Regions from separate parts of the Viridibacillus sp. KH_047 genome, predicted to be linked through region 1. Evidence: riboswitches for the same ligand, from Rfam matches in the RefSeq annotation. Region 1 holds a riboswitch; each other region holds the start of a gene.
The links. A riboswitch is a leader RNA that binds a small molecule or an ion and turns the genes downstream of it on or off. The one in region 1 is predicted to bind S-adenosylmethionine.

Region 2: another riboswitch for S-adenosylmethionine. It lies ahead of AC3IS5_RS02165 (bifunctional homocysteine S-methyltransferase/methylenetetrahydrofolate reductase); the one in region 1 lies ahead of AC3IS5_RS18935 (O-acetylhomoserine aminocarboxypropyltransferase/cysteine synthase family protein).
Region 3: another riboswitch for S-adenosylmethionine. It lies ahead of AC3IS5_RS02485 (5-methyltetrahydropteroyltriglutamate--homocysteine S-methyltransferase); the one in region 1 lies ahead of AC3IS5_RS18935 (O-acetylhomoserine aminocarboxypropyltransferase/cysteine synthase family protein).
Region 4: another riboswitch for S-adenosylmethionine. It lies ahead of metK (methionine adenosyltransferase); the one in region 1 lies ahead of AC3IS5_RS18935 (O-acetylhomoserine aminocarboxypropyltransferase/cysteine synthase family protein).

Annotation. Positions count from the first base shown of each region.
Region 1 covers NZ_CM174479.1:3,872,923-3,876,486, reverse strand. The annotation lists gene AC3IS5_RS18940 (NADPH-dependent oxidoreductase) at 101-832, opposite strand; SAM riboswitch class I at 1,032-1,145, shown strand; gene AC3IS5_RS18935 (O-acetylhomoserine aminocarboxypropyltransferase/cysteine synthase family protein) at 1,261-2,556, shown strand; gene AC3IS5_RS18930 (homoserine dehydrogenase) at 3,115-3,564, shown strand, end outside.
Region 2 covers NZ_CM174479.1:411,279-414,842, reverse strand. The annotation lists gene AC3IS5_RS02165 (bifunctional homocysteine S-methyltransferase/methylenetetrahydrofolate reductase) at 1-1,269, opposite strand, end outside; SAM riboswitch class I at 1,343-1,449, opposite strand; gene AC3IS5_RS02160 (hypothetical protein) at 1,556-1,684, opposite strand; gene AC3IS5_RS02155 (protoporphyrinogen oxidase) at 1,828-3,219, opposite strand; gene AC3IS5_RS02150 (Na+/H+ antiporter) at 3,478-3,564, shown strand, end outside.
Region 3 covers NZ_CM174479.1:492,159-495,722, forward strand. The annotation lists gene AC3IS5_RS02470 (DJ-1/PfpI family protein) at 1-442, opposite strand, end outside; gene AC3IS5_RS02475 (S1 domain-containing RNA-binding protein) at 682-1,110, shown strand; gene AC3IS5_RS02480 (YkuS family protein) at 1,297-1,545, shown strand; SAM riboswitch class I at 1,773-1,873, shown strand; gene AC3IS5_RS02485 (5-methyltetrahydropteroyltriglutamate--homocysteine S-methyltransferase) at 1,981-3,102, shown strand; gene AC3IS5_RS02490 (L,D-transpeptidase family protein) at 3,169-3,564, opposite strand, start outside.
Region 4 covers NZ_CM174479.1:835,606-839,169, reverse strand. The annotation lists gene AC3IS5_RS04305 (gamma carbonic anhydrase) at 1-148, shown strand, start outside; gene metK (methionine adenosyltransferase) at 320-1,516, opposite strand; SAM riboswitch class I at 1,778-1,896, opposite strand; gene pckA (phosphoenolpyruvate carboxykinase (ATP)) at 2,099-3,564, shown strand, end outside.

The DNA of each region.
Region 1 (3,564 bases):
GAAGTGAAAGAGATGAGGCGTAGTAAAACAACTTATAATAGGTTGAACTCATAGAAAAAAGCTCTAAAACTAAGTATCCCTAATTTCAGAGCTTGCTTTATTACTTCCAAGTGAAGCCTTTTTGAGCCAAAAATTCTTTGATATGTGGTCGACGTTGTTCTATTAAGAAATCCGCCATTTGTTTTGTCCAGTTGGCCATTTTACGATTCGACCCACGGCTTGCATAGTAGGCTTCCATTGTTGCATCATACTCATCTAACAATGTGTCATATTGTTCTACATCATAAGTGTTTTCATGTAGTACAGCTTGAACTGGTAAACGAGGTTTTGTTTCATTACGTTTCGTAGGTACACCAATCGTCATAGCAAACAATGGGAATACATATTCAGGAAGTCCAAATAATTCATTAATTTCTTTTGGATTATTACGTGCTCCACCAATATAACAAATACCGTAACCTTGATCTTCAGCAGCAATAACGAAGTTTTGAGCGAAAAGTGCAACATCTGCTACACCCACAAGTACGTTCTCCGCAGAATCAGCAATAATTTCTACACCATTCTTCTGTCCCGCAACTTGCAGTCGTTTAAAATCTACACAAAATAAAAACGAAGCACCCGCTGTTCCGAATTGGAATTCATTATTCGAAAGTTCTCCAAGTTTTTTCTTCTTATTTTCATCTGTAACCCAAATGACGCTATAAGCTTGTACGAAATGCGAGCTCGCTGCCATTTGTGCTGTTTCAATTAAATCAATAACAACTTCTTTAGTAATAAGTTCGCCTGTATATTTACGCACAGAAGCGTGACTACGTAGTAATTCTCTTGCCATTATCCGAAACCCCTTTGCCAAATAATATATATTTATGTTCTATCTTTAGGCTAACATATTTTAAAGTCTACTTAAATTAAATTCATCGTTCTTAAAAGTGCATCTATTTAATTTAATGTTCAGAAAAAACAAATAAAAGTATTGACATTAGTTCGATATATCTTCTATACTTGTCAACAAGATGGAACTGAATCAAATACTCTTATCAAGAGCGGCGGAGGGATAGGCCCTGCGATGCCCAGCAACCGGTGAGCGACGAACTCACAATGGTGCTAATTCCTACAGATTTTTAATCGGATCTGACAGATAAGGGGAGGAAAAATTGCTCATGCAACCCTCTTCTTAGCGAAGGGGGTTTTTATTTTTCCATAAAATCCTCCTCACACCTCCGATTTGCCATCTCAAAAAACATTTAGGGGGAATGAATGATGACAAATTTACGTCCAGAAACTTTATTATTACACGGTGGCCAAGTGGCAGATCCAACAACAGGTGCACGTGCTGTACCAATTTATCGTACAACTGCTTACGCTTTTAATAGTACGGAGCATGCTCAAAAACTATTTGCACTTGAAGAACCCGGTAATATTTATTCTCGCATTATGAACCCAACAGTCGATGTATTCGAAAAACGAGTTGCTCTATTAGAAGGTGGAACAGCGGCGGTAGCATTATCTTCAGGAATGGCTGCTATTTCATTTTCAATTTTAAATATTGCGCGTGCAGGCGATCATGTCGTTGCTTCAGGTAGTTTATATGGCGGTACATATAATTTGTTAGCCAATACTTTACCACGCTATGGCATTACAGCTTCATTTGTAGATGAAAGAGATCCAGAAAATTTCCGTACAGCGATTCAAGAAAATACAAAAGCGATTTATGTGGAAACAATTGGTAATCCGAGTTTAACTGTAGTGGATATTGAAGCTTTGGCAAATATCGCACATGAAAATGAGATTCCATTAATTGTTGATAATACATTTCCATCACCATATGGTTCAAATCCAATAGAGTTCGGTGCTGATATTGTAGTGCACTCTGCAACAAAATGGATTGGTGGACACGGTACAGTAATCGGTGGTGTCGCTGTCGATGCTGGTAAATTTGATTGGACACAAGGGAAGTTCCCTGACTATACAGAACCAGATGCTTCTTACCATGGTATTCGTTACGGTGTTGATGCTGCTAGTGCTGCATTCGCAACTCGTTTGCGTGTCCAATTACTACGTGATTTTGGTCCAACATTAAGTCCCGACAATGCATTTCAATTAATTCAAGGTCTCGAAACATTGCATTTACGTGTACCACGACATAATGAGAATGCACAAAAAGTAGCTGAATACTTACGTAGTCATGAAAATGTTGAGTGGGTTAGCTTCAATGGCTTTGAAGAAAGTGCAACTCACGAAAATGCGAAAAAGTATTTAAAAAATGGTTTCGGATCAGTTTTAACATTCGGAATTAAAGGTGGTCGTGAAGCTGGTCGCCAGTTAATTGATAACATTGAGTTATTCTCGCATGTAGCAAATGTAGGTGATGCACGTTCGTTAATTATCCATCCTGCATCTACAACACACCAACAATTAAGTGCAGAAGAATTAGTTCAAGCGGGTGTATCTGAAGAACTTGTACGTTTATCAATTGGTTTAGAAGCAATTGAGGATATTATTGAAGCACTAGATAATGCTTTTGCAAAAGTAGCTGAAGCAGTCGTAGCAAAATAAGTATTTATATATTGAGAAAAGATCAAGACAAGGGATGACGAGGGACATTATGTCGTCCTTTTTTCTTTTTAAATCGTTATTTTTAAACTATAAACGTTATGTCGCAAAATTTAAAATACAGTTAAAGTATTGTTAGTATCGGTTTTTGTGACCTTCTAGAAAAAACAATTGTCCTCTCCGGAAAGATTTTTCTTGTAATCTGTTCATTTATAGTCTAAAATCATCAATAAGTAAAAAAATTGAAGCACATTATATTAGTAATTGATAAAATTGCTAAACGCTATTTGAAAAACTATTCGTAAGGGGATTACGGGAGAGATACGCTGTAAAGGGGTTCAATACAGTTGTACAGCAACATAATTAGTAATTAGCGATATGTCTATTTCTCTGAATTAAGTGGAAGTCAATATCATTTGGTATTGTGCTGAAACATAGACAGAATCGGAACTACAAAATGAGTTTTAAAATCTGACTTTGATGTCATCTATGCTAGATAGAGTTTGAAAACAATTTGGAGATTGAGTGTGAGATTGCAATATTATTTTTGGAGGCGATCATATGGCAGCAGTAAAGGTAGCAATTCTAGGATTTGGTACTGTAGGGCAAGGCATTTATCATATCATTAATGAAAAGCGTGAACAGTTTAAGGAAACATTAGGAGTAGATATTGAAATTGCTAAAATTTTAGTGCGTGATGTGACTAAACCACGTTCAAATGCACCTCAAGAGTTAATAACAGATAACTTTGAAGAAATTTTAGCTATTCCAGATTTACAAGTTGTATTTGAAGCAATAGTTGGGGAAGAACCCGCATTTAAATATTCAGCACGAGCAATCGAAAATGGTTGTAACGTAATTACAGCTAACAAAGTAATGTTCTCTAAACATGGTTTAGTTTTACAAGAAAAAGCGAAGCAATATGGCGTACAAGTGGGATACGAAGCAACAACTGCTGGTGGCGTTCCTGTCATTAAAACAATGCAAAATATCTTACGTGTAAATAATGTA
Region 2 (3,564 bases), 790 kb from region 1:
GAAATCCCCCACTTTTGTAGGGTCTCCAGTGACCGCTAAAATTTCATTAATACCTAATGCATCTAGACCCATTAAATGCGATTGCAAGCCGATGAGATTGCGATCACGACAAGTAATATGAGCCAAGGAACGAATACTATTTTGCGTTTTCAAAATTGAGCCCATTGCCATGTTACTAATACGAGGGGATGCCAATGAATTATCAGCCATAGTGACAGCATCAATACCTGTTGCGTTGAGTATTTGTGCACCTTCTATAAAGGCAGTCGTATCAAGATGGCGAGGTGTATCAAGCTCTACAATTATTGTACGTTCTCTTTTCGCCTTTTCGTGAAGTGGCTCATGATGATCAGGAGTCGCTTCTTTAATCTCGATTGCTTTTTTCTTCTTTACAACTTTATATTCAATTGGGGGTAGGTCAGCAATACGTTTTTTCACAGCTTCTATATGCTTCGGTGTCGTACCACAACATCCACCAATTAAGCGAACACCTTGGTCACGTAGTAAAACACCAGCACGACCAAAATAATCAGCCTCTGATTCGTAAACAATTTTGCCATCTTCTAAATCTAGCAAACTAGCATTTGGATATGCAGATAGGAATGCTTTGGATGGTAATTCAACATCTTCAAACGCTTGGATTGTATGATGGGGGCCTAAACGACAGTTTACTCCGACAATATCTGCACCCAAAGCTTCTAATTGGTGCAGTGCATCATTTAACAATAAGCCATTTTGTAAAATACCTGGTTCATGCATCGATACTTGAGAGATGATTGGTACATCAGTTAATTTTCTCAAATGTTTCACTACAGATGAAAGTTCCTCAAAATCATAGTACGTCTCTAGTAATAAACCATCAGGATTACCAGCTAATAGATACCCCGCCTGCTCATCTAATGCAGCTATAATCTCATCTAGTGTCGCTTCACTTTTACGAATACCGCGAATACCACCAATTGTCCCTAAGACAAATTGGCCGCCTGGTGCTGCAGCACGTTTTGCAATGGCGATTGCCGATTCATTAAACTCCTTTACTGAGCTTTCTAAACCATAACGTTCTAATTTAATGGCATTCGCTGTATACGTATTAGTCTGAATAATGTCAGCGCCTGCTTTAATATATTGATGATGTATATTTTCAATCACTTCAGGCTTGGTAATGTTTAATTCCTCATAACAATAGTCAATTCCGTAAGAATATAATAAAGTGCCCATCGCACCGTCAGCTGTTAACACTTGTGTATGCAATTTTTCAAGTAATCCCATTAATATCCCTTCCTTTCTACATGAAAAAGCCTTCTCATGGATAAGAAGGCTTGACGATTACGCTATTCGCTCCTTCTTATCTTTTCGGACAATCTGTAAATCCGCTGGAGTTAGCACCTGACCAGATGGCTGGTTGCTGAAGCTTCAAAGGGCCAGTCCCTCAGCTTCTCTTGATAAGAAATATTTATTTAATTGTTTGAATAATTAAAAGAATCATAACCCTATAAAAGAATATCGTCAAGAGTATTTTTGTAATTGTAGCAAAACTCTGTATTATAAGTATATTTTAAATCGTTAATGCTATGTCTTGTTGCTCAATCGTTGCCTTCGACATATTCGAAATGAAATACCCCATGATTGGTTGATAGAAAATGAATACTAAACCAATTACTAACAAGAGGATGCCTAAAATCAAACTTCCCTTTTTTCGCCCTTCTTTTTACTCATTCATTTTAAAGTAACAATTCATTTAGCATTTTCAAGCAGTTTGACATACTGTTAAAATTTATCCTAAAAAAAAGAGCTAAAGAAATTGGTATCTCTTTAGCTCTTTTCTATCTACCTTGTTAATTTTGCTAGAATCGATTCTGCTGTTTCTTTCCCGTTCTTAATACACGGTCCAATACCTACACCGTAATAAGAACAACCTGCTAGTAATATATTGTCATATGAAGAAGCCATTTTAGTTGATAGGGCTTCTACTGTTTTTGCATGACCAAGATGATAAACAGGCATTAAATCATTCCATTTTGTCACATCTATAACAGTAGGCTCTGCTTTTATCTTCAAGCTTTTTGCAATATCATCTAATGCAATTTTAGTTAATTCTTCTTTACTTAAATGCTTCATATTCTCAAAATCCGGGTTTGAATTTTTATAAAATAAACGCACAAGCAATTTGCCATCTTTTGAAGTATGGCTCCACTTACGGCTTGTCCATGTACAAGCATTACATTTGACGTCACTGTTTTCAGACACAATAAAACCAGTACCGTCTGCAGGTAATTGACTGTCAGGAATGTCAAAGCCTAAATAAATCGTAATTAGTGAGGCGTTGCTAAATTCATTAAATTCCTCATCCAAATTTGGATCTTTTAATAGCTTTTTAGTTACATCATGTGGTGTTGTTAACACGATGAACTCAGCTTCAATTGCTTCGTGATTATGAAACGTCAGTTTATATTTGGCTCCGCTTTTTTCGATATGATTTGTTGAAACGCCTTTTAGTATTGTAATGTCTGTTAACTTCTCCTCAAAACGATTAAACAAAGAAGATAATCCATTTTTAAAGGATATGAATTTTTTATTTGCTGCTTTTTGAAATTCTTCTTTATGTGCGCCAAACCCTTTAATAATACTTCCGTACTGCTCTTTATAATCGAGTAAATACGGTAATGTTGAAGCCATTGTCAGCGTATCTAATTTCCCTGAATATACCCCTGATAATACTGGCGCTATTTGCTTTCCAACAAGTTCTTTTCCTAAAAAATACTCTAAGAAAGCACCGATTGAGCTATCTTTTGTAAAATGTTCATTAGGCAATTCTAAATCTTTTAACGCCTCTTTTTTTCCCTCTGCCGAAACTAATGTGCTACTTTCAAGGGACTCTATACTTGTAGGAATGCCAAAAACGCTGTCTGCTGGAATCGCGTGCAATGTATTATTTGTGTAAATATACGAAATTCCTGTACCATTATATACAAGGTCATCTTGTAACCCTAAGTCTTCTACTAAAGGCATAACACTTGAATGACGCGCAACAATCGAATCCGCACCCGTCTCCAAAATAAAGCCGTCATTTTCTACAGAGTGCATTTTACCGCCTAAGTAGTCATTCTTTTCTACCAATACTAAATTTATATCTAATCCTTTTTTCTCTTTTTCCTTTTGTAAATAATGCACAGTAGAAAGGCCTGTTATACCGCCACCAACTACAACAACTGTTTTCAATATATTCACTCCTCACAGGGACTTTATCTTAAATAAAATGTTCATTTGTAGTTCTAGTATAAACTTTCATTTTTGAAACTGTCATGATATCTATCACATATTCACGTAAATATTTGTGAACGATTACAACTTTGTCAAATTTAACGTGGTCTTTTCATATAGTCTTAAAAGCTTCTTTATACCGTACATTTATTTCTGACAAAGGGTAATGAATAACTACTTACTTTTCTATCGATACTTTTTTGAAGGGAGTTTTTTATGGATTTATTAATTACAATCCTCTTACTATTAAATTGCCTGTTATTATCAAATGCAATTGGATATTTTATTCCATTTATACCTACA
Region 3 (3,564 bases), 870 kb from region 1:
CTCCTGCAGCTTCTACATCTGGTTTACATGCGATATAAGCCGTTAATTCCCGACCTTTTAAGTATTGAGAAACAGTTGTTAAAATGAGACTAGCGTGGCAAATTGCTGCAACTGGTTTATTTGCCTCAAAGAAATGAGCGACGATCTTTGGAACATTTTCATTTAATCGAATGTATTCAGGAGCTCTTCCTCCAGGTATAATCAATCCATCATACTCTTCAGGCTGTACATCCTCAAACGCCAAATGAGATTCAATAAGGTATCCTTTACTCTCAGTATAAGTATCCCAACCAATAAAATCATGAACGACCGTTTGTAAGTTTTTCTTCGATGGAGCAGCTATTTGCACATCATAGCCCTCTTCAAGACAACGAAAATACGGATAATAAATCTCCAAAGCTTCAACGGCATCTCCAGCTAACAATAATACTTTCTTTGACATTAGTCATTTCCTCCTCTCAAAAATGGACTTTCGCCTTCACTTATATATTCTGAGTATATTATTGATTCCCTCTATTGCGTGCAATTTATTTATTAATCTAATGGTGCCAGCCACCAATACTACTTAAGTTATTAGTATTAAATTGAATATATTGTTGATATTAAATAATATCACGGATGACTGGCATCAAAAAAAAAATTTGATATAATAAAGTATAGTATTTATTAGGAGGAAATGGATTGTCAGTAGAAATTGGTAGTAAGGTACAAGGTAAGGTTACAGGAATCACGAATTTTGGTGCGTTTGTTGAGTTACCGGATAAGGTGACAGGGCTTGTGCACATTAGTGAAGTTGCAGAAGCTTACGTAAAAGATATTAATGAACATCTTAAAGTTGGGGATCAAGTAGAAGTAAAGGTCCTAAGCGAAAAAGAAGGAAAAATTGCCCTATCTATTAAAAAAGCGATTGATAAACCTGTTGAAAGTACGTCTTCTTATACGAAGCGCCCATATCGTCAGAAGGATAATCGCCAACGAGGTAATTTCCAACCGAAGGAAACCTTTGAAGATAAGATGGCTAAATTCTTAAAATCAAGTGAAGATAACTTATCTACTCTAAAACGCAGCACCGAGTCTAAACGCGGTGGCAGAGGCGGAAGAAGAGGGTAATGATAGATAGCTGAAGAAACGCACATCTTTTAAGATGTGCGTTTTTTTTTATTTTATGGACCATTGTCATCGACACTACTTATACAAGATATCTTATTATGGGGTTTTGTCTTTGTTTTAGTTGAAATTGTATACATAAATATAAGTAGAAACGGACATCTTATCAACTAGGAGGTGAACCCTACTATGTCGATAATCGGTGTAGAGCAATCATTAACGAATGTATCAGAGGCTTTGCTTGCAAAGGGATATGAGATCGTTGAACTGAAACATGAATCAGATGCAACGGGTGTAGATTGTTGTGTCATTACAGGGTTGGACAATAATGCACTGGGCATTCACGATACGTCCATTCAAGGTTCAATCATTGAAGCGGCGGGCCTATCCGCAGATGAAGTCTGTCGGAAAGTAGAAGAAAAACTTAATCTACATTAATAAAACAATGCCAGGTCTAGGATAGAGACCTGGCATTGTTTTATTATGCGGTACCCTAAACTACTTAAATCAATAGAATTAAATAAAGTATATGACTAATTTCAAATCTACGTAATAATAAATATTTAACATGATAAAACTTGGATTGAACAGGTAAATAACACTAAATATTGACAATCTATGGATATACATGTAGATTGATAACAAGTAATTAAAAATATGTAATTTTCTTATTTAGAGAGATGGAGGGACTGGCCCTTTGATATCTCAGCAACAGACTTTTTTTGCACTGTGCTAATTCCAGAAGCGTAACGCTTGAAGATAAGAAGAGTAACAGCTATGAAGCCAATCTCTTCTTTTTTTTAGAAGGGGTTTTTTTATACCCCGAAAAGCTAAGTGAAAAACATAAATTTAACTTCAGAGGGGTTGTCCATTTTGACTAACACAATAACTAAAGCACCATTTCGAGCAGACCATGTAGGGAGCTTTCTTCGTCCACAAGTACTTAAAGATGCAAGAGCACAATATCAACAAGGTCAGATAACTAAAGAAGAATTACGATTAATTGAGGATATAGAAATTGCAAAGCTTGTTGAAAAACAAAAAGAAGTCGGTCTATCTGCTGTCACAGATGGTGAATTTAGAAGAAGATGGTGGCATTTAGACTTTATCAGTGCGATTGAGGGGATTCGTGTTTATGAAAAAGACCTTTCTGGTGCTTTTAATGGGGCGATGAAAAAAGCGGAGGCATACACGGTCGATTCGAAATTAAATTTCCCTAAAGACCATCCATTTTTACAAGACTTTAAGTATTTGAAAAGTATTGCCGGTGAGCATGTTGCGAAAATTACAATCCCAGGGCCTAATATGATTTTTTACTCAGGTGTAGTTGGAAGCGAACCGTATATAAGCAATCCTTCATATGCTTCACTCGATGATGTGGCTAAAGATATTATTAATGTATATCAAGATGCGATTCAAGCTTTTTATGAAGTAGGATGCCGCTATTTACAATTAGATGATACAAGCTGGGGAGCTTTGTTCAGTGATGTTTTTCGAGATAAGATAAAAGAACAGGGATTTGATCCAGATGAATTAGTGAAAAAGTTTGCTGATATTACTGTTGAAGCACTAGCAAATAAACCGGAAGATATGGCGGTTACGATTCATATTTGTCGCGGGAATTTTAAATCTTCTTGGTTATATCAAGGTGCATATGAGCCGATCGCAAAAGAGCTATTTTCACGTGTGAATGTGGATGCCTTTTTCTTAGAATTTGATAATGAACGATCAGGAGATTTTAAACCTTTGCGATTCATTAAAGATCAAAATGTCGTTTTGGGTTTGATTACTTCCAAGACTTCTGAACTCGAGGATGAAGATGAAATTAAAGGAAGAATCGAAGAAGCAACGAAATATGTGAATATCGATCAGCTTTGTTTAAGCCCACAATGTGGCTTTGCCTCTACTGAAGAAGGCAATCTATTAACGGAAGAACAGCAATGGGAAAAATTACGTCATGTTGTACGTATCGCTAAAGACGTTTGGGATAAATAGATTTTATAATAAGGACTAACTACAAAGTCAGCTATCAATGACTATTGCGGGTAGTCCTTTTTACTATTACGGATGTATAAAAACCGCAGTCCCAATCGGAATAATACTTGCTAATTCTTCTACATCTTCATTATGCATGCGAATACAACCATGAGATACGGCTTTACCAATTGAACTTGGATCATTTGTGCCGTGAATTCCATACGTATCTTTTGATAAGCTCATCCACATCGTTCCGAATGGGCCTCCAGGGTTAGGTGCTTTATTAATGATAATAAAATTCCCTACAGGTGTATTGGTTAACATTTTTCCAACCGCAATGGGATATTGCTTTTGTAAAACACCATCTTTATATAATCTAAGCCAACGATTGTTCAGTGAAATATCAATTTGATATGGAATTGTATTAGGATCAGGAAAACCTGGAATAACAATAGGCTGGCCAATATAAAGTACATTTGG
Region 4 (3,564 bases), 1.2 Mb from region 1:
AGGCAAGAAAATCCCTCCAAACACATTAGCATTTGGACGCCCTGCAAAAGTTATTAGAGAGTTAACAGAGGAAGATAAAAAAGATATGGACCGTATTGTCAACGAGTATTACGAAAAAGGACAATATTATAAATCACTTCAAAAATAATTCAATCAAGATGCCTGAGTATCGTTTTTCAAACGATTTCTCAGGTTTTTTTATTCTCTTACTATGAGTTTCTTCTATATAAAATAAAAAATATCCCGAGCTACGATGATTACTTAAATAATCAACATGTAACTCGGGATATTTTATGTTATTGAGATTTTTTAGATTGAATTAAAGTCCCGCTTTTTCTTTTAAAACGGCAGCTTTATCTGTAGCTTCCCAAGGAACATTCAAATCTGTACGGCCAAAGTGACCATAAGCAGCTGTTTGTTTATAGATTGGGCGACGTAGATCAAGCATTTTAATAATACCAGCTGGGCGTAAATCAAATAATTCACGAACCCATTCAACTAAATCTGCTTCATTTACTTTACCAGTACCGAAAGTATCGATTGCAATTGAAACTGGTTGTGCAACACCAATTGCATAAGCTAATTGTACTTCACAACGCTCAGCAAGTTCAGCTGCTACGATATTTTTGGCAACATAACGTGCTGCATAAGCTGCAGAACGGTCAACCTTAGTCGCATCCTTACCAGAGAAAGCACCGCCACCATGACGAGCATATCCACCATAAGTATCTACGATAATTTTGCGTCCTGTTAAGCCTGCATCACCTTTTGGTCCACCAATTACAAAACGACCAGTTGGGTTGATGAAGTATTTTGTTTTTTCATCTAGTAATTCAGTAGGTACAACTGGAGCAATTACACGTGCTTGTAAATCCTCTTTAATTTGCTCTAATGTTACTTCTGGATCATGTTGAGTTGAAATAACAATTGTATCCACACGAACTGGACGATTATTTTCATCATACTCGATTGTTACTTGTGTTTTACCATCTGGACGTAAATAATCTAACTCTTTTGTTTTACGAACTTCAGTTAAACGTCGTGCTAATTTATGTGCCAAGCTAATAGGTAAAGGCATTAACTCAGGTGTCTCGTTACATGCGTATCCGAACATTAAACCTTGGTCACCTGCACCAATTGCTTCAATATCTTCATCTGTCATTGAGCCTTCGCGTGCTTCTAGTGCTTGGTCAACGCCCAATGCGATATCAGCTGATTGCTCACCGATTGCCGTTAAAACAGCTACGTTTTCGCCATCAAAGCCATATTTACCACGTGTATAGCCGATTTCCATTACCGTTTCACGAACGATTTTAGGAATATCAACATAAGTTGATGTTGTAATTTCTCCTGCTACTAATACAAGACCAGTTGTTACTGTAGTTTCACATGCTACACGTGCATTCGGGTCTTTTGAAACGATTTCATCTAAAATGGCATCCGAAATTTGATCACAAATTTTATCTGGATGTCCTTCTGTTACACTCTCTGATGTAAACAGTCGACGGTTTGTCATTTGGTTTCCTCCTATTATCTGCGAGATTGCCTCGGAAATGATACGGTACTCATTACCCATGTTAGTTCTTTCCAGTAGGATTGAACGCCAAGCCGTTGCTGCCTTTAACACGAGGATTCTAGAAAGTGCCACTATATAAATAGAACCGCATAAATTACATATACTTATCAAAAATTTAGGAATTGGTCTATTTTAAATAAAAAAACCCTTCCCCCCATTATTACTAATGAGTGGAAGGGAATAATTCATAAGCACCTTTCACTCTTATCGTTCAAGGATTAAATCCTTGCATCAGATTGAGCACCAGCGCATCACATAAAATCACAATGCAGGTTGCCGGGTTTCATAGGGCCTGACCCTCCACCAGCTCGGGATAAGAGTATCCGTTCAATTTCTCATATTAGAACATTATAGCTAAGTTGTCAACCTCTTTTTTATTTCTAAAAAAAAGTACAACTTTCAAAAAAATTATATGGTGATTAGTATAGATTAATTAACTAAATGTGTTATACTAATTTCCGAAATGAATTATAAATCCCCTCTATTAAGAGGAATAATATAAAAAGGATGGTACGTAAAACGATGAATTCAGTAGAAATTACGAATGAACTGAAGGAATTATTGAAAGGTGAAAATATTCTTGAACAACTTTCAGTACCACAATTAACAGAAAAAGCTACTTCACGCGGTGAGGCAATCCTAACTGTTGATGGTGCAGTAAGAGCAGTCACAGGAAAATATACAGGTCGTTCTCCTAAAGATAAATATATGGTTGAAGAAGACAGTTCAAAAGACAAAATTGATTGGGGTAAAGTAAACAGACCAATTTCGTCGGATATCTTCGACTCATTATACACTAAAGTAGTAAACTACTTAAAAGAAAAAGAAGAATTATTTGTATTTAAAGGTTTTGCAGGTGCAGACCCATCATCTCGTTTAGCTATTCGTGTAGTGAACGAATACGCTTGGCATAACCTATTTGCACATCAATTATTCATTCGTCCTACTGAAGAGGAATTAGAAACTCATGAAGCTGACTTCACAATCGTTTCTGCTCCAACTTTCAAAGCGGACCCAGCAGTAGACGGTACTGATTCAGAAACTTTCATTATCGTTTCCCTTGAAAAACGTATCATCCTTATTGGCGGAACTGAATATGCTGGAGAAATGAAAAAATCCATTTTCGGTATCATGAATTACTTATTACCACAACAAGGTATTCTTTCAATGCACTGTTCAGCAAACGTTGGTGAAGCAGGCGATGTAGCATTATTCTTCGGTTTATCTGGAACTGGTAAAACAACTTTATCTGCAGATGCAGATCGTAAACTAATCGGTGATGATGAACATGGTTGGTCTGACAACGGTGTATTCAATATCGAAGGCGGTTGCTACGCTAAGACTATCAACCTTTCTAAAGAGAAAGAACCTGAAATCTACAATGCTATCAGTTTTGGTACTGTATTAGAAAACGTAGTAGTAGATGAAGAAACACGCATTCCTGACTACGATGATGTTTCGCTAACAGAAAATACTCGTGTTGCTTACCCAATCCAAAATATCGAAAACATTGTTGATCCATCTGTTGCAGGCCATCCTAAAACAATCATCTTCTTAACTGCAGATGCATTTGGCGTATTGCCTCCAATCAGCAAGTTATCAAAAGAGCAAGCAATGTATCACTTCTTAAGTGGTTTCACATCTAAACTAGCAGGTACTGAACGTGGTGTTACTTCACCTGAACCAGTATTCTCAACATGCTTCGGTTCTCCATTCCTACCACTTCCAGCAACAGTTTACGCTGAGATGTTAGGTAACAAAATCGACGAACACGAAGTAAACGTTTTCTTAGTAAACACTGGTTGGACTGGTGGCGAGTACGGCGTTGGTAACCGTATGAAACTTTCTTACACTCGTACAATGGTTCGCGCTGCAATTGACGGTAAACTAAATAACGTCTTTACTGAAAAAGATGCTATCTTCGGTTTAGAAATGCCTGTAGCTGTTGAAGGTGTTCCTACTGAAGTATTAAATCCACGAAACGCTTG